Regions from separate parts of the Desulfitobacterium chlororespirans DSM 11544 genome, predicted to be linked through region 2. Evidence: a T-box and tRNA genes for the amino acid it is inferred to sense, from the RefSeq annotation. Region 2 holds a T-box; the other holds one or more tRNA genes.
What was found. A T-box is a leader RNA that pairs with one kind of tRNA and senses whether it is charged. The one in region 2 lies ahead of thrS (threonine--tRNA ligase), so its partner is inferred to be a tRNA-Thr.

Region 1 (12,318 bases), on a different contig from region 2:
CGCGGTAAACGCTGGTTTGTTTATGTAGGAACTTTATGGATGGCTATCATGCTCAGCTTGACAGGGGTTGTTCATGAGAATTATATCCTTCTGGTTACCTTGGCCACTCTAGCCGGCCTTGGTACGGCAGCCTTTCATCCTCAGGCCTCCACCATGGTCAACATTCTAAGTGGAGACTATAAAGCGGTTTTACTTTCGGCATTTATCGCCTTTGGTAATTTTGGTTTTGCCCTCGGCCCCCTGCTCTTGGTGCCCTTATTCGAGGCCCATGGTTTGCAGGGAACTCTCTACATGGTGGTTCCCGGTGTGATGGTATCCTTGCTCCTCCTCTTTTTTTCTCCCCGGGTCAATGTATCTCCCTCAAACCCTCCTGAGTTTTCCGCTCTGATGGCATCCCTGAAAACTGCTGCGAGGGAACTGAGTACTATCGTCGGAGTCATCGCTGTACGTTCTTTAGCTTATACGGGAATGCTCACCATGCTTCCCCTGTATTTTAAATCCCAGAACCTATCCAATATTGCAGCCAGCCACCTGGTAACCATTATGCTGGCTGCCGGGGCAGTGGGGGGAATTATCGGCGGTTTTATCTCCGATAGATTCGGACGGAAACCGTTGATCGTGGGGTCCCTTCTTCTGGCTACACCTTTGTTCTTTGCTTTCCTCTACACAGAGGGAACCTTGAGCACTGTCTTTCTCGCTTTAGCCGGGGCTTCTCTGCTCTCAAGCTTTTCTGTGACTGTGGTCGCAGCTCAGGAGGTTATTCCCCATAATAAAGCCATGGCAGCAGGTTTAACTTTGGGCTTCGCCGGAGGAGTCGGGGGCCTTGCAGTGGTTCTGATTGGCCGCATCGCCGATCTCTGGGGGCTTCAGATGGCTATTTCTGCTCTCTTTGTCCTGCCTCTCGTCGCCGGTCTGCTGGCGCTGTTTATGAAAAGCCGTCCTGCGGCACGGGTGCAGCGAGGTGCTTAGGCCTTAATTTTAAAAATAGGATCGGCGCTGGGTATTACCTTTTTGTCTCTCCAGTGATTTCACGTAAACCCATTTTTGGAGTCCGCCTGCTGACGAAATGGCAAGTTCAGCCAACTCATCTGCCTTTTTATAATCTTTTTCTCTGTAGGCTGCTTCTGCTTCCAGTGCATAGTGCAAGTACTTATGCTTAATCCGGGCTTTATAAGCTTCAAATTCCTCAAGATTCCCCTGGAGCAGAGCAATTAAAGCCAGATTATGATAGCGGATATTGCTGTTTCTAATCTCTTGAACGGTTGCTTCGGCTTCTCTCAAGAGATTTTTTTCTATTTGCACTGTGGCTGTCAGAGCGATCTTAGCTTGCTTGTACAAAGAACTGAGCCTCTCCAGCTGGATCTCCGCTTCTTGATAATCTTTCTTCACTAAAGAAAGCAACAAGGCGTAATAAGGATGGTCGCTCTTCCGCTGAACATATCTATCCACTAAATTTATATTCTTCGTATAAGCAGCAACGTAGAGATAGAAAGTCACACCGCAAATTGCCAGAATCACATAGAGATAAAGCAATAGCTGTATTACATCGATGTCTAACCCTACATAGTTTTTCAGGATAGCTATGACGATTCCGAGAACTACTCCCAGTAAAATAACTGTTGAATAGTGTCTCACCTTTTTATTCATTATACTAAACTCACTTTCAGTTAATTTTCGGGAGGCTGGCTCAAGTATGCCTATAAAGGCTCTTGCCAAGATCCTTCCATCATAGTAAAGCAACGAGTCACCAAGTATATTAAGTTATAAGTACAGCGAAAGCCACCTGTCACAGGTGGCTTTCTGCGTAAAAAGACCTTTGACTAAGATCTTTACTGACCGCTATTGACATCGATAAAAGGGACTGCACCACCGGTAACATTGGGAAGTTTACCATCCCATTTTTCAATCGCTTTAATCTTAGCTTCAATTTCCCTTAGTTGTACAAGTTCAGAAGTAACTTCTTGCTTTTGAAGCCGCAGAGATTCCGCTTCAGCTTTTGCTTGCTCTACTTTTTGCTTGGCCTCGATTTCAATTCTTTGCAGATCAAGATTAGCCTTTAAAGCCTGCTGCTCAGCGATTTGCTTTTGTTCAATCGCATTGTTGAACTCCTGACTAAATTTGAATTCAGTGATATTTATTTCGTCCAGAACCATATAATAAGTCGCTAATTTTGAAGCAAGAGTCTCTTTGATCTTGGCACTAACTTCTGAACGCTTGGAGATCAACTCTTCAGCCGTATATTGAGCCGTTATTGCTTTCACCGCTTCACCGATAGCCGGATCAACAATTCGTTCTCCATAAGATAATCCGACATTCTGATAAAGCTTATTCACTTGAATAGGGTCAAGATGAAAGTTAACCGCAACGGTAGTCGTAACGATTTGTAAGTCTTTTGAAGCGGCCGTTTGCTCAGATTGAGATTTCTGGACCCTTACCTCCATAGGGACAACGCTTTGAACAAAGGGAATTTTGAAATGCAGCCCTTCCGTTAAGACGATGGGACGGACAGCCCCTAATTGCAGAACAATACCTCTTTGGCCCGCATTCACGATGACAAAGGCATCCAGTGCCAAGATAACAAGAAGTACAATCACAAGCCCAAAGGTAATGAAGCTTTTGTTCATTTTCATTTTGGGTACCATATTGACAACTTTTTCAGAATCCAATTCATGTCCTCCCTTTTAATTTTAATTGTGAAGCAGATGCTTCCTCTTAACTATACCTTATAGTTATAAGAAAAATCTATATTTACTTGCTCAAGAAAAGGATAATTACAACAAAAAACCACTCAAGAAAAGGATAATTACAACAAAAAACCACTCCCTAAAACAAATGAGTCAGCCTGTATCAAGCGGAATTCATAGGTTTCAGGAAATGATCTTCATTCTTAAAATAAAAATGGAGCCGATGGCAGGACTCGAACCTGTAACCTGCTGATTACAAATCAGCTGCTCTACCAATTGAGCTACATCGGCTTGTCTAGCGACAGAACTTATAATAGCATAAGGCTAAAAGTTTTTCAACACCAAAATCGATAAAATTTTATTACCATTTCTTGTTTTCAGCTGCTTATTAAACCTCCCTTGGTATAACCCATCTTTCACCTCAAGTTTACATCTGTGAAGTTTTTGCCTAAAGAAAAATCTCAGATGATTTCCTAAAGCAGGTTAGGGGCATACTAATTTTGATTAAAGGGAGGGCACATGATGAGCAATCTAACCTATGAAGAAATATTCGGCCGTTTGGTCAAAGCATCTTATCAGGGAAAGCTTCAAGAGGAGATCGAATCTCTGGAATCCTCCGGCGATGATCACACCAGGCAGTATGTCCAGTATGCTCTAGGCAAGGGGGATCCGGATAGAGTCGTCTTTCAGGTTAAGTCCTGCAATAAGAGCTGCTCAGAAGAGGACCATAGTTGCGAAGCCTCCTGCCTCTTCAATGCAGTAGTCCGGGATATGGAAGGGAATGTGGTCATCCAAGACCGGAACTGCACTCACTGCGGAGAATGTATCGAGACCTGCTCTTTAGACAGCTTAGTAGATAAAAAAGAATTCATCCCTCTGGTGGAAATTCTCCAGTCCAAGGAGATCCCCGTCTTTGCCATGGTAGCTCCGGCGATTATCGGACAATTTGGAGGTGATGTGACCATGGGCCAGCTTCGAGCCGCACTGAAACATCTCGGCTTTTATGGAATGATTGAAGTGGCACTTTTTGCCGATGTGCTGAGCTTAAAAGAGGCCCTGGAATTTGACAAGCATGTTCAAACAGATAAGGACTTTGTCCTCACCAGCTGTTGCTGCCCCATCTGGGTGGGGATGGTAAAGAGGGTCTATGATACCCTGGTTCCCCATATCTCCCCCTCGGTATCCCCTATGGTAGCTTGTGGGAGGGGAATTAAACGCCTGCATCCCGACGCCAAAACGGTCTTTATCGGTCCATGTATTGCTAAAAAAGCTGAAGCCAAGGAACCGGATATCCGGGATGCGGTAGATGCAGTGCTGACTTTTCACGAACTCAAGCAGATCTTTGAGGCCACGGATATTGAGCCCTCGAAGATGGAGGATATACCTAGTGAGCACTCTTCTACCAGCGGTAGAATCTATGCCCGCACCGGCGGGGTCTCAAAATCTATCTCCGATACCTTAAACCGTATCCGTCCAGACAAGCCGGTAAAGATAAAATCCATTCAAGCTAATGGCGTTAAAGAGTGCAAGGCCCTCCTCAATGATATTATGAATAACGAAATTAAAGCCAATTTCTACGAAGGCATGGGCTGCCCCGGAGGCTGTGTAGGGGGACCCAAGGCTATAGTAGATGTAGATAGGGGTACTGAGTTCGTAAACAAATATGGTGCAGAAGCAGACGCCCTTACACCCGCAGATAATCAGCATGTATTGGAGCTGCTTAAGCAGTTGGGCATCGATAGCGTGGAAGAGCTTCTGGGAGGAGAGTCTGCAGCAATTTTCCAACGGGACTTTTAAAATAAATTTATGGATGGAGGCTGATACCATGGATACACAACAGCAAGCGATAGCTAAACAGGCCTCGGTAATTGAGCTAAAACCTAATACAATAAACCTAAGCCCGGAAAAGGATATAGGCCTGGAGAAGGACATAAATCCGGGAAAGGAAACCACAAGAAACAAGAAGATGACTCTGCTCATATTCAGCGGCGAGTACGATAAGGCCCTGGCCGGCTTGATTCTGGCTAACTCAGGGCGGGAAATGGGCATGGATGTGACTATGTTCTTTGCCTTTTGGGGGCTTTGCCTAGTACGGGATCCCGAGAAAATGACCTTGGAAGATAAATCTCTCTATGAACAGATGTTCGGAATGGTTACTCCTAAGGGAATCGAGGATTTGCCTCTTTCCCGTATGAACATGGCCGGCTTGGGAAAAGCCATGCTCAAAGAGATGATGGAAGATGATGATACGCCTCCCCTTACCGCCTTTCTCGATGGAGCAAGAAAAAAGGGGGTAAAATTCTACGGTTGTAAGCTCTCGGTGGATGTGATGGGTTTTAAAAAAGAGGAATTACTGCCGGAAGTGCAGATTATGACCGCTGCGGATTTTCTTCAAGAGGCCATGGAATCTCAGATACAGTTGTTTATATAAAATATCTTCAGCTTAAACAAAGGCTACTGACTTTACAATGTCAGCAGCCTCCTGCATGCTCTGGGATCATCACAGGGTGAAAAAATCGTTGCAACAAAACGTAAAAAAGACCGGTTGCAACGCGGTGCAACGGAAGCACCTTTTTCAAGCTCCACAGAAAAAAGAAATCCCGCAATCTCTTGCAGGATAAGGTTTCACTGGAGCCGATGGTCGGAATCGAACCGACGACCTGCTCATTACGAGTGAGCTGCTCTACCTCTGAGCCACATCGGCACTTTTAACGAATGTAATTCTACCTGATTTCCTTCTCGAAGTCAACAGGAATAGCTTGTTTCTGTTGCTGTTCCTTAAGTTACTTTAAGTTACTTATTCTCAATTATGCCCATTAGAATTGAATTAATTGAGAAAATTCGTATATTTTAGTGTCTATATTTGTTGAAAACATTGACTTTACGCATGTCCCGTGTTACTTTTTTGTAAGAGTCAGGAAAATAAAGCAATCAAGTTCATAAAAAATGCGGTCGCTTTATCTTCTAGACTTGCGCAATGAAGAATCCCCAGACGTGGGGATTCTTTTCATTTTCACGAGAGCATGGAAGACCTCGCTGAACGAAGAAATGCTCCGGGAATCTTACAGACTCAGATCTCGATTTGAGCTACTAAATAGGCCTAAAAAAATAAGACCCTGCCAGTTATGACAGGGGAAGAAAAAATATATCTTCAAAGGAGGCTAAAAGGAAAAGGTATGGTTATATAATAACCAATAAAAGTGAGCAATGTGTTGCGAGAGTGTGAACGATTTGTGAAAACTTATAGAAAGTTATTGAAGATATATCAATTAATTTCCTATTTTCAAGGACCGAAAAAACCTGAGGTGTGAGCTGGCAATTCTCCCTAGGACATCAAGAAAAATGTCGATTTCCTCCTTGGTGTTGTAAAGTGCTAAACTTACTCTGACCATTCCAGGATGGGGTAAGGAAGGATTAGCTATATGGTGTTCCATCTCCTGCCTGGAGATATGCAAAAGCCGCTGTACATATGGCTGAGCACAGAAACAGCCATTGCGTACGGAAATTCCCCCTTCCTTGGCCAAGTACTCGGCTACATCTTCGTGAAACAGGCCTTCCACATTGAAGGAGATTACTCCGATTCTCTGGGAAAGCTGCTGCTGATTAAGAGGTATTCCACCGTAAAAGGTTATGCCCTCCATCCAACGCAATCGCTCATAAGCATATCCTAATAAGCCTTCTTCGTGCTGCAGCACCTTTTTCATACCTATTGCACTCAGGGTTCGTATGGCAGCGACAAGGGCCACTACCCCCATAAGGTTAGGAGTCCCTGCCTCCTCTTTAGCTGGAGCATCATACCAAAGTACACGATCCGGTGTTACCATCTGAGCTGTCCCCCCGCCCTGATAATCCGGGGCTCCCTGGTCAAAAAAAGCACGAGGACCAATTAATACTCCGGTGCCAAAAGGTGCATACATTTTATGAGCTGAGAAGGCTAAAAAATCGATATGCTCTATGGAATGGGATGGGCGCATATCCACAGAGGCATGGGGAACCAGTTGTGCGCCATCCACACAAATTCTCGCCCCATACCGGTGGGAAAGCTCGGCAATCTTATGAATCGGGTTCCGATGGCCAGTAACGTTGGAAGCTCCTGTAACCGTCACAAGCTTGACTGCGCCCTGGTAGTGCTCCAGCTTGGCCCTGAGGTCATCCATGCGCAGGCGCCCCTGCTCATCAATCTCTATGTAGTCCAAGTGGAATTTTTCGCGCCACGGAAGAAGGTTGGAATGATGCTCCATCCATGTGGTCAGAATAACCTCTTTTTTGTTTTTATTCTGGAAACGATTGGCCAATTTATTAAGTGCCTCTGTAGTATTCTTTACAAAAATGACCACATCTGTCCGAGGGTCCCCTCCAACAAACCTAAGGACCTCAGTCCTGGCCTGTTCATAGATTTGAGAAGAGACAACGGATTTATAGCCCGCTCCCCGATGAACGGAGCCATATAAAGGGGCAAAACGATTGATCTCCTCCAATACAGAGAGAAACGGCGGGGTCGTAGCCCCATTATCAAAATTTATCCCCGGGACTGAACCTCCTGCAGCTAGAGGAACCTGGGTATCTAATCCAAGGAAAAGATGACCGTAGCTGGTCGGTTGTGTCCATGGAAAAAAGCGAAAATTCATCCTTCGACCTCCTATATCAGTGATTCTATTGCTGCGTTTCTATCACTTTGCATTATATGAGGGAGGCAATAATGTGGTCATTGTCCATTCCTGAGAAGGATAATTATTTGATTATATCGAATTATGTCACAGAAGAGAGGTGAGTTTTTTTGCAATCTCAAAAAAGAGAAGACATGATGATTTTCGGTTTCTTTGGTATCGCATTCGTTTGTTTTAATATCATCCTCCCTGTCCAAAGTGATCGCTTTGCCAATAGCATGGAACTTACCTATGTGGTTAGCGCTTTTCTGTCCATAACCATCGCTTTCGTATTTAGCCGAATTGTCCAATGGAATAAGACCAAAAAGCAGAAAGCTATTGAGGAACAACAAGCTGCAGAAAAAGGAATGCACCCGAAACAAAAGTTAAAAAAGAAGAAAACCTGAGCGTTTTTATGTTCTTGCCTGATTTGCGGTACTATTTTCCTATCTATGAACAAATTGTTCCTTGATATTCGACACATTCCATGGTATTTTGTCATAGTCAGGAAAAATGCCGCGTTTGCCTGACGTTGCGTAATAAATTTCTGGACGCAGGAATTTATAACCAGTCTACTTCGTTACCCAAACGAAAAGGGAGTGCCTCTGAACTACTTTTAATGTAGCTAAGAGCGCTCCCTTTCTCGTTTTTCTTCCTAATTCTTTAGAATCAGTGAAGGTCTTTTTAACAACTTAATCTTGTACCCATTTTACCTTTACATAGGATAAAATAGTAATATACCAAAAATTATTGATCATTATCGAGGTTCTTATGCGTTTAGAACAATTACAACATATTATTGAAGTTTACAATAAAAAATCAATCTCAGAGGCGGCTAGAACCTTTCTGATGAGTCAGCCGCAGCTTAGTCATTCCATTAAACAGCTTGAGATTGAATTGGGCTATAAGATCTTTCGCCGCAGCAATACCAACCTTATCCCTACAAGCCAGGGTAAAGAAGTCTTGGCTTTGGCTCAGGAGTTGATCAACTATGTCGAAGAAGTCAAAACTCATGCCAGAGGAACTTCTGTTTTATATGGAAATGTAAGTTTAGCTCTCGGCCCGGCTGTTTTTAATGCCTTTGCCTCTCCCCTGATGACTTATGTACATCAAAACTATCCCAATGTAAATCTTGCGATTACCGAAGACAGCGCCAAAGACGTCATCCGTAAGGTAGAAGAAGGCAACAGTATGCTGGGTATCACAGGCTGGCCTAAGGGACAGGAGCATACCCAACTTAAGCTTTTAGATAGTAAAAACATTGCTTATGAAAAAGTCCTGGACACCGCCTTTAATGTGATCGTTGGCAATAAGCACCCTTTAGCACAAAAAAAACGAGTGACCTTATCTGATCTGCAGAAAGTGACGTTTGTCGATTATTATGGGATAAATGAAACTTTTCTGCGAATGTCCGGCATCGCCCCCAAAAACGATCAATCCCTTTTCGTCTATGACCGGGAAATGCTGAAGTTTATTCTCTCTAAGAATAGAGGAGTGGTCATCTTTCCCTCGGTTTTTGCCCACAATGATATCTATTTTAAACAGGGCCTGCTTCAATTACGGCCCATCGACGATATCCCTGACAATATTAACGCATCTATGTACCTTATCTATTTTAAGAATGAACCCTTATCGTTTTTATTAGAGCAATTCATTAAAGTGGTTAAAGAAATTATTCAAAAATCCAGCCAGCAATATTAAACCATCGGGAGGCTTCCATGCGCTTAGAACAGTTTATGCAAATTATTAAAATTGAAGAGCATCAATCCTTTTCAAAGGCCGCAAAAGATCTGTTCATCAGCCAACCCTCTTTTAGCATCTCCATTAATAATTTTGAAGAGGAACTTGGGTTTAAACTATTTGAACGCAATAATAAAAGAGTTGTGCCCACTGAACAGGGAAAGAAAATCCTCTCCCTGGCTAAAAAAATCCTAGACGTTGAAGAGAAGATTAAAGGGATTATGGGCGGCAATGACGTCTTAATCCGCAATCTTCAGGTCGCTGTCCCTGCTGCCTGTGCTAATGCTATTTTTTCACAAATCCTGATTGATTTCCGGGAACTTTACCCCAGTGTCAATCTGCATGTTCAAGAAGCCCGCTTCTATGAAATTATCGACATGATGGAAAAAGGAGTCTACTCCCTCGGGGTGATAGCCAGCCCCAAAAACCAGGAGCAAGAACTCTTAAAAAAGCTTACAGGCAAAGGTATTGCCTGTGAGATGATTCCAGGAAAAGACAACTTAAATATGAATCTTTTTATTAGCAGCCGTAATTCTTTAGCCTATCAAGAATCAGTCAGCATAACGGACCTTCAAAATCTTATCACCATTTCCTACAAAGAGAACTTTACCTTTGCCTTAAAAGAAATGGACGATATCAACAAACACGTATTTACTTTATCCAGCTACTTTTCTCCTTCAAATAAAGAAATCATTGTTCAAGATATTGAACTTGTTAAAATGCTCATCAGTGAAAATTTAGGATACGCTATTTTCCCGAACATCTTTTCCATAAATAATTTATATGTAAAAAAAGGCCTTATAAAAGCACTCCCCATTAGGGAGTTCAATGATCTCTACAATCATTGCATTCTTTACTCCAGTAAAGAGCCTCTCTCTCTTATTGAAAAAAAGTTGTTAATTCTTGTACGACAATCCCTTAAAAACACCATTATAAATCAGTAAATTATTTCGCTTAAGCTCTAAAACTCCAACATTCCGTACGAACACAAGGTTATTTGCCTTGTGTTTATTTTATTTTTCACATGCTCTTCATAATAAAACCTATATTATACAAACCTATAGCTCCACCCTAAAATAGAAAGCAATCACAATCACATATTAACATAGGAGGTTAACACTATGGCTGTTAAACACATTGAAGAGTCCTCATCGCCACAGGTCACCCCCCAACCCGGAATGGACAAAGAACTTATCAAGGTCTTATTCTTTTTTGTGATTGCAGGTTTAGGATGGATTCTACCGGCACCGGCTCCTATTACCCCTATTGGTATGAAAGTATTTTTCGTATTCATCGCAACAGTATATGGCTGGACTATATCTGAAAAAGTTTGGCCGAGCTTATTTGCCTGCTTAGCGTTCCCTCTTACAGGGGTAGCAACTATGAAAGAATTTGTTGCCATGGGCTGGGGCAGCGATGTTTTTTATTTCATGGTGCTTGCCTTTATACTCGTTAAGTTCTTGGAAGAAGCTGGTGTAAGCCAATTCCTGGCCTCTTGGCTCATGAGCCGCAAAGCTCTCCAAGGGCATCCCTGGCGCCTGATTTTTATGGTCTTGTTCACAGCTTATCTTGTTTGCAGCTTAGTTAATATCTTTATCGGTATGCTCTTAGTATGGCAAATCGTCTATACCATGACCGATACCATTAAGCAAAAACCTTTTGATAAATTCCCTACTCTAATGGTTTTCGGGATTGCTATGATGGGAGGACTGAGCCTCTGTGCCATGCCTTGGGGCGGTAATGCTATCGTGAACCTCGGGGTATATGCCAACCTTATGGGTGAGCCAGGAAACATGATACGTTATATGGCTTTTAGCTTGCCTGTAGGGGTAATCTCCATATTTGCCTACCTTCTTCTCTGCAAATATGTTTTTAGGCTTGATATCACATCCTTAAAGAAATTAACCAATGACTTAATTAACCCCGAGGATTTAAACGTAACCCCCATCAAAAAAATCGCTCTGGTTTCTTTAGGAGCTTTCATTGTTCTATTGCTGTTACCAAGTGTCTTGCCAAAGGGAAATGCTTTTGCTAATCTGCTGAACCATATGGGCGTAGTGGGCGTTATTGTACTGGTCTTTGGCGTACTCTCCCTGATAAAAAGTAACGACCAAAATATTTTTAACTTCGCAGCGCTGGCGACTAAAGGCGTACCTTGGAACATGGTGGCCATGGTTCTTGTCATCTTAGCCATCGGCGGCTGTCTAATGAACCCCAAAACAGGTGTCAATGAATTCCTCCAGCTCAACGTGGCTCCCATACTTACCAGTTTATCCCCACTCATGTTCGTTGTGGTTATTACTCTTATTACCGTTTTCCTCACCAACTTCATGATTAACATGGTTGTGGTTGCCCTTTTCTTACCTGTGGTCATCAGTATGTCCACTACTTTAGGCATCAATCCCGAACAGGTTTCTTACTTAGTCATGGTCGCCAGCAGCATTGCCATCTTAACTCCGGCTGCCTCTGCCGCGTCCGCTATCTTGTTCCCCAATACCAAATGGATTCGCCCTAAAGATGTCTACCAATATGGATTCCCCACAGTCATCGCGATTACTGCTATAGCCATTTCCTGGAGCTACGTATCAGGCTTGTTTTTGTACTGATTTTACACTTAAGAGGCTTTGAAGCTCTCTTTTTCGGACTTCTCTTCATAAGCCTTAGCTATGGTTTAAGGTGCTATGAAGTTGAATCAAATACATTTGAATCTTAGGAGGTTTTAGTATGGGTCATCCAAGCGTACATCCCACAGGAGTCACTATCTACAATCCGGAAAAATGTTTTAATGGCTACACTCTTTTTCCTGCCAATGAGCATGGGGCAACCTTAATTGATATGAATGGCGGCGTGGTCAGCTTCTGGAAAGACTTCCAAGGTTTCCCTAACAAACTTTTAAAAGGCGGCTATATTATGGGCAGCCTTGGAGAAAGAAATGTTCTCTGTGGTTATCAGGATCAAATCGATCTGGTCCAAATCGATTGGGACGGCAATATCATCTGGAAATTTGATAAACATGAATTTATCGAAGATCCCGATGAAGAGCCCCAATGGATGGCAAGGCAGCACCATGATTACCAAAGAGAAGGCAATCCGGTGGGCTATTATGTACCTGGCATGGAATGTAAAGTAGACAGCGGGAACACTCTCATACTTACTCATCGCAATTGCCATAATAAAAAAATGACCGACAAGAAACTTCACGATGACACCATCATTGAAGTGGACTGGGAAGGAAATACTGTCTGGGA
Region 2 (12,318 bases):
ATTCCGGAGTATTTTGCCGCCATGAATAAAAAGGCTGCCGCGGCCCAAAAGATCTGCATTATTGCCAGCGGCTGGGACCCGGGGATGTTCTCGATCAACCGGCTCTATGCGGAAGCCATCCTGCCGGTCGGGGATACATACACCTTCTGGGGCAAAGGAATCAGCCAGGGGCATTCCGATGCGCTCAGAAGAATTAAAGGGGTAAAGGATGCTAAACAGTATACCATTCCCAAAGAGCAGGCTATTAACGCTGTGAGGAGAGGAGAAATGCCAGAACTTTCGACAAGGGAAAAACATTGGCGGGAGTGCTTTGTCGTCCTTGAAGAAGGAGCCGATAAAGAACGGATTGAGCAGGAGATCAAGACCATGCCCAATTATTTTGCGGATTATGACACGGAGGTACACTTCATTACAGAAGAAGAACTGAGCAAAGATCATCCCGGTCTTCCTCACGGCGGCTTAGTGATTCATCATGGCCGGACAGGTCTTGATGAAGAGCATCATCATGTCATTGAATATCGCTTGGCTTTGGATTCCAACCCTGATTTCACGGCCAATGTCCTCATTGCCTTTGCCAGAGCAGCCTACCGCTTAAATCACGAAGGGGTATCCGGTGCCAAAACAGTGGTGGATATTGCCCCGGCCTATCTTTCCGGCAAATCGGCTGAAGAGCTCAGAAAGTCCCTGATCTGATACTTATCTTTATAGCAGCATCGCCAAAGTGCCACCGACAATCAACACTAGCCCAAGGGCAGCTTTTTTCGCTAATTTCTCATGGAAGACCAGATAGGAAAAGGCAATCGTCACAAGGATGCTGAGTTTATCAATAGGGACGACAACACTGGCCGGCCCATCCTGAAGGGCCCTATAGTAACAGAGCCATGAGCCGCCGGTGGCCAGACCTGATAGTATAATAAAACCAAGCTCTTTTAAGGGTATCTCTTTAGAGGTACTCTTTTTTCTTGTCACAAAAACCACGAGCCAAGCCATAACCAACACGACTCCTGTGCGGATGGCGGTCCCAAGGTTTGACTCCACCCCCTCGATGCCGATTTTCCCGAGAATAGCTGTGAGACTGGCAAAGACTGCCGATAAGAGAGCATAAATAAGCCAGGCCTGATTGGCTTTGGGTTGACCCGCTTCTGTTGCTTTTTTCTGGATCATTAAGTATGTGCCTATCCCAATGCCGACAACCCCCACCGCCTTGCCGATGCTTATCCCTTCATTCAGTAAGATGAAGGCCAGAATGATGGTCAGAACCGTGCTGGATTTGTCGATGGGAACAACCTTGTTGATATCTCCCAGCTGCAGAGCCTTGAAGTAACACAGCCACGAGGCTCCGGTAGCCAGGCCGGACAAAATCAAAAACAGCAGTGTTTTCCCTGAGATGTCGCCGATCGTCGTATGTGACCCAACCATAAATACCATCAGCCAGGAAAACGCCAGCACAACGATCGTCCGAATGGCTGTGGCCATATTTGAATCGGCTTTTTTAATTCCACATTTCGCCAGAATGGCGGTAATCCCTGCGAAGAAGGCAGAGCCAAAGGCGTACATAATCCACATTATCTTTACCTCGGTTTGTATTCGTTTTGAGTATGAGCCAAAAGCAGGTTCTCCAGAATTTTGATTTTGGCGTTCACTCCATAAGCTGCGCGGAGCAATCTAATCGCTCAAGACCTCTGCTCCGTCGGGTTTCCGGCTAAATCGGCTCCTGCCTCATAGCCGGTTGGAAACGTCCTGTTTCCAACCCGACTCCGCTGCAGTCTTTCGCGAAGATTGCTTATCCGCTCGCTTAAATCCGTTCTCTGCCTTAAATCAAAATCCTTGGGCCCTTTTTGGGCTTGAGCGGCGCGATGTGGGATAAAGCTACCCAATCCGAGTATGCTTTTTCATCCTTTGCTGATGCCGCTCTGCAGCATGGCCGTCACTCTATTAATCTAACACTTCATGGATTCTTTTCCAATACCTATCCAATAAAACTAAAAGCCAGGCTATCAATTATGGCCATTGACAAAACAAACGGATTCAACCCACATGGGTCTGAATCCGTTTGCCTGAGTCTTATCTTATACTAATTGCTTCTTGCTGGCGATTTCTTCCTGGATGAGAGCAATGAACTCCGCTACAGAAAGTTTTTCACCGGCGTTACCCTGACCATAGCGACGTACAGCGACAGTATCTGTTTCCGCTTCCTGGTCACCGACCACGAGAGCGAAGGGAATCTTGTGGGTCTGGGCTTCCCGGATCTTGTAGCTGATCTTCTCGCGGCGTTCATCCACTTCAGCCCGGATGTCCAGGTCATTTAAGCGGCGGACGATGTCCTGAGCATAGTCCTCATGGCGTTCGCTGATGGGCAGAATCCGGACCTGAACAGGGGCCAGCCAGGTGGGGAAAGCGCCGGCATAATGCTCTGTGAGCAGAGCGATGAAGCGTTCAATGCTGCCGTACACCACCCGGTGAATCATAACCGGACGATGCTTTTGACCATCTTCACCGATATAGGTGAGGTCAAACTTCTCAGGCATTTGGAAATCCAGCTGAATGGTACCGCACTGCCAGGTTCTGCCCAAGCAGTCCCGGAGATGAAAGTCGATTTTCGGTCCGTAGAAGGCACCGTCTCCTGGGTTGATCTTATAGTTGACTCCCTTGGCTTCCAGGGCTTCCTGGAGGGCATTGGTAGCCATTTCCCACGTCTCATCGGCACCCATGGAGTTTTCGGGACGAGTGGAAAGCTCCACATGGTACTCAAAACCAAAGACCTTATAGAAACGATCCACCAGATCGATGACGCCGCTGATTTCAGCTTTGATTTGGGAGGGAAGCATAAAGATATGAGCATCATCCTGGGTGAAGTTGCGCACCCGCAAAAGTCCGTTTAAAGCACCAGATAACTCATGGCGATGGACTAAGCCCAGCTCTCCCATTCTCAAAGGAAGATCCCGATAGCTTCTCAGCTTTTGCTTATACATAATCATGCCGCCCGGGCAGTTCATGGGCTTGACAGCGAAGTCCTCATCGTCAATCTTGGTAGTATACATATTGTCTTTATAATGATCCCAGTGACCGGAGTTTTCCCACAGGTTGCGGCTGAGGATGATGGGGGTCTTGATTTCGTGATAACCTCTCTTGCGATGCTCCTGACGCCAGAAGTCTTCCAGTTGGTTGCGCAGAACCATGCCTTTTGGATGGAAGAAAGGAAAACCAGGTCCCTCATCGTGAAGACTGAACAGATCCAGTTCCACACCCAGCTTACGATGATCACGACGCTTGGCCTCTTCCAGCTTAAAGAGGTAGTCATCCAGATCTTCTTTTTTGGCCCAGACAGTTCCGTAGATCCGCTGGAGCATCTTATTCTTTTCACTGCCCCGCCAGTAAGCTCCGGCCAGGTTCATGAGTTTGAACGCTTTAACCACCCCTGTGGAAGGAATATGGGGACCGGCACAGAGATCGGTGAAGCCGCCTTGAGTGTACATGGAAATCACTTCATCCTCAGGCAAGTCTTCAATCAGCTCTACCTTATACTTTTCTCCTTCTGCAGAGAAATACTGCAATGCGTCGCTGCGGGAGATTTCTTTCCGTTCGTAGTGTTTGTTTTCTTTGACCAAACGACGCATCTCAGCTTCGATCTTCTCCAGATCCTCCGGTGTAAAAACATGCTCGGAATCAAAATCATAATAAAAGCCATTGTCAATCGCGGGGCCAATTCCTAAGATAGTTCCCGGGAAAAGGTTCCGTACCGCTTCTGCCATCAGGTGAGAGGTGGAGTGTCTTAAAATCTTTAAGCCTTCCTCAGAATCCGCCGTGATAATCTCCACCTCAGCATCCTGAGTTAAAGCATAGGACAGGTCCTTAAATTTTCCATTCACTTTCCCGGCCAGAGCAGCTTTAGCCAGACCTCTGGAGATAGAGGCTGCTAAGTCCATGAGACTCTTACCCGATTCGAGCTCCCGAATGGAGCCATCTTTTAAAGTAATCTTTACCATCACAGTCAACTCCTTATCCCTTAATTTTAATCCTTAAACTTTGCAAGAAAACTAAAAAAGCCCTCATCCCAATATGGGACGAGAACTTTATTCCCGTGGTTCCACCCAAGTTAAAGCACCCACCTGATGCTTTCCCTTTGCTCCCTTAACGCGGGCCAACGTCTGAGCTTACTTTGACTTCAGCTCAGCACTCTGGGGTGGTCTTCCTCTGCTTCTTTGTGAGAGATGCTTGCAGCCGGTGACATCTCCTCTCTAACACAAACCAAAACAAAGTACTTTCCCCATCATCGTTTTCATTTTATTATATCCACCCTTTTATCCTTTGTCAATTCTTCTCACTTTCTCAAATCTTCTCACAGATGGGACAGCTTTCAGTACAATAGCTGACACGGCCTTCAAAAACCTTGCAAATAGTCTGCAGAGTATCCTGATAGCCTTCATAACGAATATGCAGCACAATTTTTCGTGGAGCTACGGCAATTAAGGCGCTGACGAGAAGATCCTCATAGGTGAGTTCCTGAGAGGTATCCATGAAGGACAGATCATCCATATATTTTTTGGTGATTTTTTTGCCTTCTTCATTGTAAAGGTTGAACTTACCATGTTTGGTTATTCCTACATGCAAGGTATGAATGCGGGGTTTTTGAGAATCCACAAAACGCTTGAGCAGATTGATAAACTCCTCATATTCTGCTTCAATCACATGTTCATTTACCACATAATTGACGGCTTTATAGATCTCCTCTTTATAGTCTTTGGCACGGAATCGCAAAAAGCCTTCCATATCAAAGAACGGCTGAGCTTCTATACACTTGACGATTTGGTTGACCAAGGACGCTTTACGATGAATACGGTAATTTTTCCATTGCCGGGATTCTTGATTAAGGTATTGGAGAGACTTCTCAAAAACCTGAACGACTTCCTCCCGTTTCAGTTTATACTTGCTTTTAAGCAGCCAGCGGATATGATCCTTCTCCCAATGCTGCAAAATCGTTTCCGTAATAGCATTCGCTAAATAATAGCTATGAATCTTTTTTGTGGTCTCCCGATCCTCTTCGATCGCTTCAAGCTGGAACTCACAATCTATCAACCAGTGCTTGCCTTGTTGATATTCGTGAAGCACTACAGGAAGCTTTTCTTGCTCTTGGAGCTGCCTAAGGCGCTCATAGATGCTCTCTCGATAATATTGAGTTCCAACCTGAACGGAGTGTTGTTCCACCCTGGCATCCCCTCCATAGTAGAGTATATGAGCAAGGTTTGCTCATATTGCGGTTTACCTCGAAATTACTCAAGCTATTTCGCAAAACCATATATTCCCTACTATTGCCAGGTTGACTCTCCCTTATTCCCCAAACCAAGATAGGGCCGCCTATTTCTGCGCAGCAGCAAGCTATAGCCAGACATACAAAGGGAGTGCCGCCGACTCAGCTCCTTCAAAAAGCCGTTTGGCAACACTCCCTATTTTCCGTTGACTAGCGTGTTATCTGCATAAAACTCTTAATGCCAAAATCGCTCTTGAGAATATGGTCCAAGACCCACCCAAAGATGAACTCTAAAAGCTTGCGGGTATGTCCATCCTGATCCTGGTCGAGGGCCGAGAAGTCAATGGACTCCACCTCTTTGATAAAATCGTCATGGGCTACTTTTTGTTTAAAATAACCTGGGTACTTGATTTTAAGCATAAGCTCTTCTTCTGTTTGGAAATGGTGAACGGTATATTCTTTAAGCTCTGCAATGATTTGAATGATCTTATCGTACTTATCCGGCAGCAAGTAGTTTTCCAATAAATCATAGATCTGATTGCCGATTTCGAACAGATGCTGATGCTGTTCATCGATTTCTTCTACTCCGATCGAGTATTCGTCTTTCCACTTTAACATAACAATCACCTCTCTCTAAATCTCCGTTTTCAAGTGCCGACTTTAATATCCTCAGTCCTATTTTACAACACCAACCTCGCCCCGGCCAGTACCCTGAGCTAACATCGGCATCATCTGCCCTTACAAACTAATTTCCACCTTTAGGAATGGGGCAGGCTTTATGGATGTCAGATAATACAAAAACAAGGGTCAGCAGTTAACTTACCCTTGTCTTAAATCCTCATCAGAGAATCATTCCACCGCATCGGCCAGCTGCTCTTTGACATAATTGGGGAGAGCAAAGCAGCCTTTATGAATCTCTGTGTTATAATATTGAGTTTTAATCCTTAAGTCGTTCCAGGCCTGCTCGTCTATATCGGCCAAGGGGTCATACTTTTTCGAAGCAAAGCCAAAAAGCCAGTGTCCGGAAGGATAGGTGGGAATATGAGCTTGATAGACCCGGCAGACAGGAAAAAATTCCTTGATCCTTTGGTGGGCCCGGCCCATGTTCTGGGCATAGGTTTCATAATAAGGGCTCTCATGCTGATTGACCAGGATGCCATCATCCTTGAGGGCTTTATAACAGTTGCCATAAAACTCTTTTGTAAACAGACCTTCCCCTGGACCAAAGGGGTCCGTGGAGTCCACAATAATCAGATCATAGCTGTTCTCTTTCGTCCGTATAAATCTCAAGCCATCCTCAAAGAACAAGTGAACCCGCGGATCCTCCAGCTTGCAAGCCGTCTGGGGCAGATACTCTTTGCAGACATCCACCACCAGTTTATCGATTTCCACCATGTCAATGTTGACGATAGAGTCATAGCGGGTCAGTTCGCGGACAGTTCCTCCATCCCCGGCCCCGATGACCAAAACATCTTTAATCTGGGGGTTGGTTGCCATAGGAACATGAACAATCATATCGTGGTAGATAAATTCATCCTTTTGGGTTACCATCATCAAGCCATCCAGGGTAAAAAAGGTGCCAAACTCTTTGGATTCAAAGACATCGATCCTTTGAAACTCACTCTGTCCTGAGTAAAGCTGCCGATCCACCTTAATCGAAAAGCGGACGTTTTCCGTATGCTCTTCTGTATACCATAATTCCATAGCTATTCCTCCACGACTTTGATATTTTCAATGTCCATATCCTCTGTTCCGGTCAGGAAACAGCCCTTAGCCTTAGAATAAGCGATATAGTCAATAATATCCTCCGTGATCTTTTCCCCTGGAGCCAAGATCGGTATACCCGGAGGATAAGCCATAACGAATTCCCCGCTGACCTTACCTTTGCTTTCCTGGATGGGCAGTGAGCGCTGCTGGGCATAAAAAGCCTGCTGGGGTCCCATGACCACCACAGGATTGATATACTCATGATCAAACATCCCCGCTTTATCCCGCTGATAGCGCCGTTTAATCTCCGCCAAAGCCGAGACCAGACGCTCCAAGGCAAGGGCCCGATCTCCCACGGATATAATAGCCAGAATATTGCCGATATCGCCAAATTCGATCTGAATCCCATAGTCATCCCGCAGGATGTCATAGACCTCGATGCCGGCCAGTCCGATCTCCCGGGTGTGAATGGAGAGCTTGGTGCAGTCAAAGTCATAGACCGAGTCCCCGTTGTTCAGCTCTTTGCCAAAGGCATAATAGCCGCCCAGCTTATTGACTTCATCACGGCCATAATTCGCCAGATAGAGAGCCTTGTCAAAGATGCGCTGGCCGTTTAAGGCTAAGTTGCGCCGCGAAATGTCCAGGGAGGATAACAGCAGATAAGAAGCACTGGTGGTCTGGGTTAGATTAATCATATGCCGGACCCGTCCCACATTCAAGCGTTTGCCGATCAACAGAAAAGAGCTTTGGGTAAGGCTGCCCCCCGTTTTATGCATGCTGACCGCCGCCATATCCGCTCCGGCTGCCATAGCACTGATGGGCATATTTTCTCCAAAATAAAAATGGGTGCCATGAGCCTCGTCCACTAAAGCCAGCATATTGTGTTCATGGGCCAGCTCAGTGATGGTCTTTAAATCGGAACAAATCCCATAATAGGTTGGATTATTAACCAAAATAGCCTTAGCGTCCGGATTTTCCTTGATTGCTTTCCTGACATCAGCCACAGCCATTCCCAAGGGAATACCCAGTTCCTTATTGACACCGGGATTGACATACACCGGAATAGCCCCACTGATAATGAGAGCGTTAATGGCACTGCGATGAACGTTGCGGGGCATGATGATTTTTTCACCCTGTTTGCAGGCGCTCATGACCATAGCTTGTACCGCTGAAGTGGTTCCATTCACCATAAAAAAAGCATGATGAGCTCCAAAAGCTTCGGCAGCCAATTCTTCCCCTTCCTTGATCACCGAAACGGGATGGCCAAGGTTATCCAATGGTTTCATGGAGTTGACATCTACGGACAGGCATTTCTCACCCAGAAACTCCGTCAATTCAGGGTTCCCTCTCCCCTGTTTATGCCCAGGCACATCAAAAGGCACCACACGCATGGATTTATACTTGAGCAGCGCCTCATAGATAGGAGCCTTGCTTTGTCGTAGTGAAGTCATGATACCACCCCCTTTAGGTTATACAAGATATAATAATACAAAATTTAACTTAAAAAGTCGATAAAAAAAATAGTTTCATGCCATGCTAAGACGCTTCATAAGGTTACAGACTATAGAATGTGCAGGTTTCTCACTGGACATTCCGAACGGTAAACCAAAACCGGATGCTTACTTGTCAAGTATCACCCGGCTTAAATTAATGCTCTTCCCCGATCAGCCCCAGCATCCAGTTAAGCCAGCCGCTGACAGTCGATGACCTTCTCACAAACGTGCTCATACTCCCGATCTGATAAAGGCCGGATTGCTGCATGATACTCACTATCGTGTTTTGGTCCGGCAGAGAACCATTTTCCATATAAAGCTTAAAGGTTTCCCTGAAGATGCGATGCTGCAGTATGGCCTCGCAAAAGGCCAGCTGTCTTTGCTGATAACTCAGCTGCATGATGCGCTTGCCCCGGGAGCTTAATGAATAAACCAGCCTGCGTCCCTCTTCATAGCGTTTTTCAACTAAGCCCAAATATCTGGCGGCATCAGTATAGTAATTGGTTTGGCGGATATCAAACGCATATTCCTCTGTCACCTGCTCACGGCTAAGCTCCTGAGCGCTCAGCAATTCACAGATATTGATCACCCGCTCAAAGCTGTTGGCCTGAGGGAAAGGAATCTCCGGTTCCTGCACAAGCTGTGTCCGCTCAGCGACATCATGTAAAGCAGCTACCCCTATGGCTGTATCTTCAATAGAATAATTTTTATGTTTCACCAATACCAAGGAATTATAAGCATTAGGATCCTGGAATTCATATTCATACAAACTAAAAATACCATTTGAGTACACTAAAAATATGGGTCTGACTTTTTTCGTAACCCTGCCGTCCCAGACTCTGAAGGGATAATAGAGTTGACGGACCAGAAAATCTTCCGCCAGATCTCTTTTGGCTTCCAGCAGAGAAAGACTGTGCACACCCTCAAGAGCCGCATCAATTTCAATTTGAGAATTGCTTACGGCGACTTCTGTGGAATACTGCGTCCTTAAGTTGCGAATCGTAAAGTCAAATTGCCCCGACCCCATACGTCCTGACACAGTGGCATAAAGGGTCTCTTCCTCCAAAAAATCTGCCAGCATTCCCGAGGCCAGGGCACAGTTAACAGCGATGGCCTCACTGGGAATATGGCTGGTGCTGAGACTTTGCAGATTCGGCGGCAAAGACACGCGGGTCACCGAGGTATCCACGCTAGGAAAAGGCTGATAAGCCTCAAAGTGAGAGATGATATAGTCACCGCGGGATATTGGCAGTATCGCTAATCTATTCCTGGCAAATATCCGGGGCAAATTGATATTATGATCAAACTTGGCCATTAACCGCGGTTCACGGTACTCCTTGATCTGTGACGCAGCAATACAAAATTTCCCCTCGGCTTCGATCCGGGATAAGATATCATATTTCTCGAACAGGGATTCCCAGGCTTGATCGTTTTGGCTTTTAGGCTGTTCACTTATAATTCCTCACCACCACTTCGTCTATTTGCCCTCTCTTGGTTGCATTGGAATTGATAGCGCGTTTTGCTTTCACGATGGTTATCTGATAGGCCCCATATTGCTCCTTGATAAATTCCGTTGCCGAATTGGAAAGCATAAACTTGATTCCCCGCCGATCAAGTTCATCACAGCATTCCCGCAGCCTGATCTGCTCAGCCCGGTCGAATCCGCCTTTAGCATAGCCGGTAAAATTGGCTGTGCTGGAAACAGGATCATAGGGTGGGTCCAGATAAACGAAGGTCCCTTTGGCAACACCGGCCAGGACTTCCGCATAATCTGTGCTGCTGAAGGTGATCTGCGCTCTCCGGAAATAGGTGCTGACCGCTCTTAAGGTGTGCTCATTGACAATATTGGGGTTTTTGTAATGACCAAAAGGCGTATTGAACTCCCCGGCATTGTTCACTCTGAACAGGCCATTGTAGCAGGTTTTATTCAAATAGATAACCCGTGCCGCTTTCTGCACTTTGCTCAAATTCCCGTATTTTTCTTTGTCCCGGTCCCAGTCTCTGACACGATAAAAATGCTCTTCTTCATTGGGGTGCTCACCCAGTGCCCTAATCAGCTCTTCCACATCGTCCCGAATAACTTCATACATCTGGATAAGTTCACTATTGACATCATTTACCCAGGCGGTGTCCGGCTGTAATTTAAACAGAACCGCCCCACCACCAAAAAAAGGCTCACAATAAGACTCGACTCTTTTAGGAAATAAAGGAGTCAGATCCTCTAAAAGTTGGCGTTTACCCCCAACCCATTTTACAACAGGCGCAACCAGCCGATCCTTATGCATCATTGTCCTCACTCTCTGAGTATAACTTCACACACATTCTACCACATTGCCGGACACTATTGCTGAAAAAACCAGTGCCGGAACAGACTTTTTTGGACAACAAAAAAGCCTCTCCGCAGAGAAGCCTTCTTCCAAAATATGGTGGGTTTGAAAGGACTCGAACCTTCGACCCCCGCGATGTCAACGCGGTACTCTAACCAGCTGAGCTACAAACCCATAAATGGTGCCGATGACCGGAATCGAACCGGTACGGGCTTTAAGGCCCGCGGGATTTTAAGTCCCGTGCGTCTGCCAGTTCCGCCACATCGGCAATATAAACGTATTGTTGGAGGCGGCACCCAGATTTGAACTGGGGATAAAGGTTTTGCAGACCTCTGCCTTACCACTTGGCTATGCCGCCGAAGAAATGGAGCGGGTGACGAGATTCGAACTCGCGACTTTCACCTTGGCAAGGTGACACTCTACCACTGAGTTACACCCGCGTGGTGCCTTAGGACGGAATCGAACCGCCGACACGAGGATTTTCAGTCCTCTGCTCTACCGACTGAGCTACCAAGGCATAAAAATGGCGACCCCGATCGGACTTGAACCGACGATCTCCTGCGTGACAGGCAGGCATGTTAACCACTACACCACGGGGCCTTAATTTGGTGGGCGATGACAGGATCGAACTGCCGACATCCTGCTTGTAAGGCAGGCGCTCTCCCAGCTGAGCTAATCGCCCGCGTCAACTGACGAATTTTAGTATACACAAAAAACGGTTTTATGTCAAAGGTTTTTCATGTATTTCATTCATTTATGGTCATCATTTTTACAACTACAGTAATAATCCCTATTTAGGACGCTTAATCTATTTTACAAAACTCAAAATTGCTTCCCTTACGATCTTCGCTGCTAAAAGAGCCGTACGCTCACTGGTGTCTATAAGAGGGGATACTTCCACCAGATCAAAGCCCACCACATCCAGCTCACTGAGGGCATGAACGGCTTTGATGATTTCCCGGGAAGTACATCCACCGGCTTCCTGAGTCCCAGTGCCTGGGGCAAAGGCCGGATCCACCACATCAATATCTAGCGTCACATAGACCGGCTTCCCTTTAAGCTCCGGCAGGACAGCCTTGAGCGGCTCCAAAACCTCTTCTACCACCAAATGATTGTGTTCCTTAGCAAAGAGGAATTCCTCCCGGGTTCCGGAGCGTATGCCAAACTGGTAGACCCGATGGGGCCCCAGGGCTTCCGAGATTTTGCGCATCACCGTAGCATGAGAATTAGGCTCACCGGAGTAATCTGTACGCAAATCAGCATGGGCGTCGAAATGCACCACCCGCAGCTCAGGATACTTCTCAATGAAGGGCTTAAGCAAAGGATAGGTAACCAGGTGTTCTCCCCCTAAGAAAACGGGAAATTTCCCGTCCTCTACCACCTGCCGGGCAGCGGCTTCGATCACTTGCAACGATTTTTCAACATTGCCAAAGGGCAGGCTTAAATCTCCACAATCGCAATAAGCATAATCAGAGAGATCCTTATCCAGATACACACTATATTCCTCAATCCCGATGGAGACATTGCGGATACTCAGAGGGCC

Region 1: it encodes a tRNA-Thr, which carries the amino acid that the T-box ahead of thrS (threonine--tRNA ligase) is inferred to sense. The anticodon was not compared.

What each region holds. Positions count from the first base shown of each region.
Region 1 is NZ_FRDN01000003.1:42,511-54,828, forward strand. It holds gene BUA14_RS00215 (MFS transporter) at 1-969, shown strand, start outside; gene BUA14_RS00220 (hypothetical protein) at 979-1,647, opposite strand; gene BUA14_RS00225 (prohibitin family protein) at 1,830-2,666, opposite strand; tRNA gene BUA14_RS00230 (tRNA-Thr) at 2,900-2,975, opposite strand; gene BUA14_RS00235 ([Fe-Fe] hydrogenase large subunit C-terminal domain-containing protein) at 3,207-4,481, shown strand; gene BUA14_RS00240 (DsrE/DsrF/DrsH-like family protein) at 4,651-5,115, shown strand; tRNA gene BUA14_RS00245 (tRNA-Thr) at 5,314-5,388, opposite strand; gene BUA14_RS00250 (aminotransferase class V-fold PLP-dependent enzyme) at 5,954-7,312, opposite strand; gene BUA14_RS00255 (hypothetical protein) at 7,462-7,737, shown strand; gene BUA14_RS00260 (LysR family transcriptional regulator) at 8,102-9,031, shown strand; gene BUA14_RS00265 (LysR family transcriptional regulator) at 9,049-10,014, shown strand; gene BUA14_RS00270 (SLC13 family permease) at 10,192-11,676, shown strand; gene BUA14_RS00275 (aryl-sulfate sulfotransferase) at 11,795-12,318, shown strand, end outside.
Region 2 is NZ_FRDN01000020.1:5,226-17,543, reverse strand. It holds gene BUA14_RS24655 (diaminopimelate dehydrogenase) at 1-693, shown strand, start outside; gene BUA14_RS24650 (EamA family transporter) at 703-1,566, opposite strand; gene thrS (threonine--tRNA ligase) at 2,070-3,986, opposite strand; T-box leader at 4,058-4,283, opposite strand; gene ytxC (putative sporulation protein YtxC) at 4,330-5,205, opposite strand; gene BUA14_RS24630 (bacteriohemerythrin) at 5,459-5,866, opposite strand; gene speE (polyamine aminopropyltransferase) at 6,098-6,952, opposite strand; gene BUA14_RS24620 (aminotransferase class I/II-fold pyridoxal phosphate-dependent enzyme) at 6,955-8,406, opposite strand; gene BUA14_RS24615 (type II restriction enzyme) at 8,603-9,904, opposite strand; gene BUA14_RS24610 (DNA adenine methylase) at 9,897-10,733, opposite strand; tRNA gene BUA14_RS24605 (tRNA-Val) at 10,873-10,949, opposite strand; tRNA gene BUA14_RS24600 (tRNA-Leu) at 10,955-11,043, opposite strand; tRNA gene BUA14_RS24595 (tRNA-Cys) at 11,060-11,133, opposite strand; tRNA gene BUA14_RS24590 (tRNA-Gly) at 11,141-11,215, opposite strand; tRNA gene BUA14_RS24585 (tRNA-Phe) at 11,217-11,292, opposite strand; tRNA gene BUA14_RS24580 (tRNA-Asp) at 11,300-11,375, opposite strand; tRNA gene BUA14_RS24575 (tRNA-Val) at 11,382-11,457, opposite strand; gene speB (agmatinase) at 11,584-12,318, opposite strand, start outside.